One region of the Adlercreutzia sp. genome, then DNA from elsewhere that is predicted to be linked to it. Evidence: riboswitches for the same ligand, from Rfam matches in the RefSeq annotation. Region 1 holds a riboswitch; the other holds the start of a gene.
The links. A riboswitch is a leader RNA that binds a small molecule or an ion and turns the genes downstream of it on or off. The one in region 1 is predicted to bind FMN.

Region 1 (2,443 bases):
GGGGTTCTGAAACACCAAACCAGCATTGGAGCGGATGAAGTAGGTGGCCTCCGGATCGCGGGTGTCCTGGCCGAACACGTCCACCCGCCCCTCATCGGGCACGAGCAGCGCGTTGATATGCTTGGCCAGGGTCGATTTCCCCGACCCGTTGCCGCCCAGAAGGCAGAGGAACTGCCCCTGGGGCACCGTGAGGTTCAAGTGGCGGAAAACGAAGCGCTCGCCGTCGTAGGTGAAGCCGGCGTCGCCGAAGTCGATGAACGTCTCAGTCACTTACAAGCCCTTTACTTGGTCTTTCTTCGGCGTGATCAGGTTGGAGATGGCCTTGTACACGATGAGCGTGAGCACCGAGTTCAAGATGCCCTTCAAAAGGTTGAAGGGAATGAGGATGGGCACGATCATGGCCACCACGGCATCCACCGGCACGCCGAGCCAGGCGGGAGTGACCACCAGGTTGCCGAGCACGGCCATGACCACGGCCACCACGACGCCCAAGGCCAGACCGATAACGGCGCCCTTGAAGGAGTGGATGCGCTTGTACACGAGGGCCGCCGGGAGAATATAGCCGATGACCACGACGAAGTTCATGAGCGCGCCAGTGAAGTCGGCGAACAGGATGCCGTGGGCCACCACGGAGATGATGCCGCAGGCAAGACCGGCCGCCGGGCCGTAGGCGAAGCCGCACACCATGGCGGGCATGAACGAGGCGTCGTAGGACAGCCACGCCACGCCGGGCAGCAGCGGGAACTCAACGAACGTGAGCAGGATGGAGATGGCGCACATCAGCGCGATGGTCACCAGTACGCGCGTGGACCACAGGTTGGTGTTGGCCAGCGACTTCTGGGCCGTAGGGGCCTTCGCGGGACGGACGGGGCTGCCGGCGGCAGCGGGATGGATCGTGGGCTTCTCGGCCATGATCGTCACCTTCTTTCGGCGAGGGAGCCTCTGGGTGCGGATTCGCCTTCCCCTCGCCAGAAAGAAAACGAGCCCGTATGAATTCGGTTCATACAGGCCTCGTAGGGTTCGCGCCCTCCCGCGGGAGGTACCGGCCCTTCGGGGCCGGTGCGCGAACATCTGCCTCTTCCATCCGGACTGTGACCGTTGGCCCCGGATTTTCACCGGGTCAGCCTGCGCAGGCGCAGGGTCGCGGGCTTGCGGAAGGGATGCGCATCCCGTGCCGCTTACCGCCAGTGAGGATTTCCACCTCGCCCTGAAACAGAATTCATGCCTTGCATTGTAGGCCAGGCGTGCCGCCCGCGCAAGCCCCAAGCCATCGGCATGATCGCAGGCTCCATAGGCCCCGGCGATAGGTGCGGCGCCGGGGGCGGGGCGGCGCGCCTCCTTTCCCACGCGGGCGACCTGTCGCGCGAGCCGACCACGCGCCCGCGCAAGCCCCTAAGAGCGCGGGTACAGCACGTAGCCGCGCTCGGCGGGGGCGCAGGAGCCCGAAGAGGCGTCGCGCCGACAGCGCTCGTGGGCGCAGATGTCCATGGCGAAGGCATCGCCCACCGCCCCCGAGGCCAGCACGGCCGGCACCGTCCCCTGGGCCACTGCGCGCCCGCGCTCCATCACCACGAGGCGATCGGAGTAGCGCAGGGCCAGATCGAGGTCGTGGATGACCATGGCCACGGTCTTGCCCTCCCGGCGGTTCAGATCGCGCACGAGGACCATAAGGTCGTGGCAGGCGCTGATATCCAGGTAGGTGGTGGGCTCGTCCAGCACGATGAGGTCGGTGTCCTGGGCCAGGGTCATGGCCAGAAAGACCCGCTGGCGCTCGCCGCCGGAGAGCCGGCGCACGTCTTGGCCGCGAAACCGCGCCACGCCTGCCCGCTCCATGGCCGCCTCCACCTGCTCGCGGTCCTGCGGACCGAGGCGGCCGGCGTGCCCCAGATGCGGATGGCGCCCGCAGCCCACGAGCGCCTCCACCGTCATGGGAGGCACCCGGGAGGACTGGGCGAGCACCGCCATGGTGCGGGCCCGCTGCCGCGGCGAGAGCGAGCGGCTCTCCTGGCCGGCCACCCGCACGCTGCCCGCCTGGGGGCACACCAGGCCCAGCGCCAGCTTCACCAGAGTGGACTTCCCGCTGCCGTTGGGCCCCACGATGCTGGTCACGCAGCCCGGCTCCACCACGGCCGACAGCCCCTCCATGAACGGCTCGCCCGTCCGGTAGGAGAACACGACGTTGCGGTACTCGATGGCCGGCACTCCCCCGGACCCGACACCGGCGGTATCGCACAGATCAGTCAAGGCCGCCTCCCTTGTTCTTCAGGATGAGATAGATGAAGAAGGGCCCGCCGATGAACGCCATGAGAATGCCCACAGGCAGCTCATAGGGGGCGAACAGCACCCGGGCCAGGCCGTCGCACCCGACGACGAAGGCCGCCCCGGCCAGGGCCGACACGGGCACCACCCAGCGATTGTCGTGGCCCACGAAAAACCGCATGAG
Region 2 (2,443 bases), on a different contig from region 1:
ACGCCGTTCACTGCGATGGAGTCGCCCAGCCGAGTTCGTTCGAGCACGGTGCGCGCGTCAATGGACAGAACGGCCGAATGGGCGCCCCGGCGCAGCGCCCTTACGGTGCCGATTTCCTCTACAATGCCGGTGAACATGGGATCGCCTCGCTTTCGACCGAAGGGGAAACGGCGCATTCTAAGAGCAGGTCGGGCCCAAGTGCGGTGATCGTGGGGGAGGAAAGGCAAAGCGCGTCGGCGGGCAGCGCCACGCCCCGGCCTGCCACCGGCCCTAAAGCGCCTGCTCCCCCGAAAAGCTTCGGGGCGATATAGGCTTGCACGCGGTTCGCCAACCCGCCGTCGATGAAGGCGCCGTGCAGCGCAGGGCCGCCTTCGACGAGGATCGAGTCGATGCCCAAGCCGCCCACGTGATCGAGAAGGGCCGGCAGGTTCACCGCGCCGTTGCCCTCCTCCGCCGGCGGCGATACCCAGACGGAACATCCGGCCTCACGCAGGGCGCCTGTGCGCTCGGCGCTCGCCTGCGGCCCCACCGCCACCAGCGTCGGTATCTCTTCGGCTGTCCGCACGAGCGACGCATCCAGGGGCAAGCGCCCCTGGGAATCGACCACGATGCGCAGCGGCTGCCGCCAGGGACCGCCTTCCAGGCGGCAGGTAAGCGCGGGGTCATCGGCCAGGGCGGTGCCGATGCCCACCATGATGGCCGCGAACCGATGCCGGTCGCGATGCACCCGCTCGCGTGCTTCGGGCCCGGTGATCCATCGAGATGCCCCTGTGCGCGTGGCCGCTTTCCCGTCCAAGGTCATGGCGTATTTCAACACTACCAAGGGGCGCCCGGTGGTAATGAAGTGGAAGAATACCTCGTTGAGGCGCCGGCACCTCTCTTCCAGAACCCCCGTCTCCACTACCGTGGCCGCCTCGCGCAGCTGCGCGCACCCTTGGCCCGCCACCAACGGGTTCGGGTCGAGGGCGCCCACGACGACGCGGGCAATGCCCGCTTCCAGGATGGCGTCGGTGCAGGGCGGCGTTTTGCCCCAATGGCAGCACGGCTCCAGCGTGACGTACAGGGTGCTTCCGGCGGGGTCTTCGTCGCATACGGCCAGTGCCTCCCGCTCCGCATGGGGCTGGCCGCATGCGGTGTGCCAGCCCTCGCCGATGATGCGGCCGTCTTTCGCGATAACGGCACCTACGAGTGGGTTTGGACTGGTCCAGCCAGTCCCTCTCTCGGCAAGCGCCAGCGCACGGGCCATGAAAGCCTCGTCGCGTGCGTGCTGCTCTAACTTCTGGGACATCGATCACCTCCAACGCATCGCTGCGACCTTCGGGCGCCACTTCCGAAAAGATGAGCGGACGATTGCGAAAAAAGCCCTGAAACCAAAAGGTTCCAGGGCTTCTAGCAGTCCGACGCGCTCCGCTGGGGAGCACTGCCTATCTTCTTCCATCCAGACTGTAACTGTCGGCTTCGGAGTTTCACCGAATCAGCCGCAAGCGCAAGGCTTGCGGGTCGTGGGCTGTACCACCGGTGGGGACTTTCACCCCGCCCTGAAGATCATGTTCAATTGTTGACCGATCATAGTACTTTACAGAAGCCCGCGCAACCCACGAATTGGGAAATCTGTGGATACCGTCAGCGATTGCTCGGGACGCGGGGGCTTCTTTCCAGGGGCGCGCCGCAACCGAACATCCGACAAATCTGGCGATGTGCTCGGCCTCTGCGTGCGCCCCTTCCGTAGAAAAACCGTGCAGCGCGGCAGCCGGGTTTTCCCGTGCGCGCTCCTTGTGGTACCATGAACCGCTGTTGTATTCGTGTTTCGAAGGGACTTAATTCATGTCAGGGCATTCTAAGTGGGCAACCACCAAACATCGCAAGGCCGCGCAGGACGCTAAGCGCTCGGCTCTGTTCTCCAAGCTGGCTCGCAACATCACCGTGGCCGCCAAGGAGGGTGGCGACCCGAACCCCGACAACAACGCGTCGCTGGCCGCCGCCATCGAGAAGGCCAAGGGCTACTCCATGCCCAAGGACAAGATCAAGACTGCTATCGACAAGGCCTTCGGGAGCGGCAAGGACGCCGCCAACTACGAGACCGTGATCTACGAGGGCTACGGCCCGGCCGGTGTGGCGGTGCTCTGCGAGGCGCTGACTGACAACCGCAACCGCACCGCCGCCGATGTGCGCGCCGCCTTCTCCCATTCCGGCGGCAACCTGGGCACCTCCGGTTCCGTGGCGTTCCAGTTCGAGCGCAAGGGCCAGATCGTGGTGTCCAAGGAAGTGGAGACCGGCGACAAGAAGAATCCCGTGGGCCCCAACGGCGCTGCGGCCGATGAAGAGGAGTTCATGCTCGCCGTGGCCGAGGCCGGCGGCGACGACTACGAGGACGCCGACGAGGAGTGGGTCGTGTCAACGGCCCCGTCCGACCTCATGGCCGTGGTGAAGGAGCTGGAGGCCC

Region 2: another riboswitch for FMN. It lies ahead of ribD (bifunctional diaminohydroxyphosphoribosylaminopyrimidine deaminase/5-amino-6-(5-phosphoribosylamino)uracil reductase RibD); the one in region 1 lies ahead of ACTOXK_RS09280 (ECF transporter S component).

Annotation. Positions count from the first base shown of each region.
Region 1 covers NZ_JBQIIT010000016.1:10,741-13,183, reverse strand. Annotated here, with positions in the region: gene ACTOXK_RS09285 (energy-coupling factor transporter ATPase) at 1-270, opposite strand, end outside; gene ACTOXK_RS09280 (ECF transporter S component) at 271-912, opposite strand; FMN riboswitch at 1,069-1,219, opposite strand; gene ACTOXK_RS09275 (ABC transporter ATP-binding protein) at 1,393-2,244, opposite strand; gene ACTOXK_RS09270 (FecCD family ABC transporter permease) at 2,237-2,443, opposite strand, start outside.
Region 2 covers NZ_JBQIIT010000001.1:21,401-23,843, forward strand. Annotated here, with positions in the region: gene ribE (riboflavin synthase) at 1-137, opposite strand, end outside; gene ribD (bifunctional diaminohydroxyphosphoribosylaminopyrimidine deaminase/5-amino-6-(5-phosphoribosylamino)uracil reductase RibD) at 119-1,288, opposite strand; FMN riboswitch at 1,423-1,550, opposite strand; gene ACTOXK_RS00105 (YebC/PmpR family DNA-binding transcriptional regulator) at 1,825-2,443, shown strand, end outside.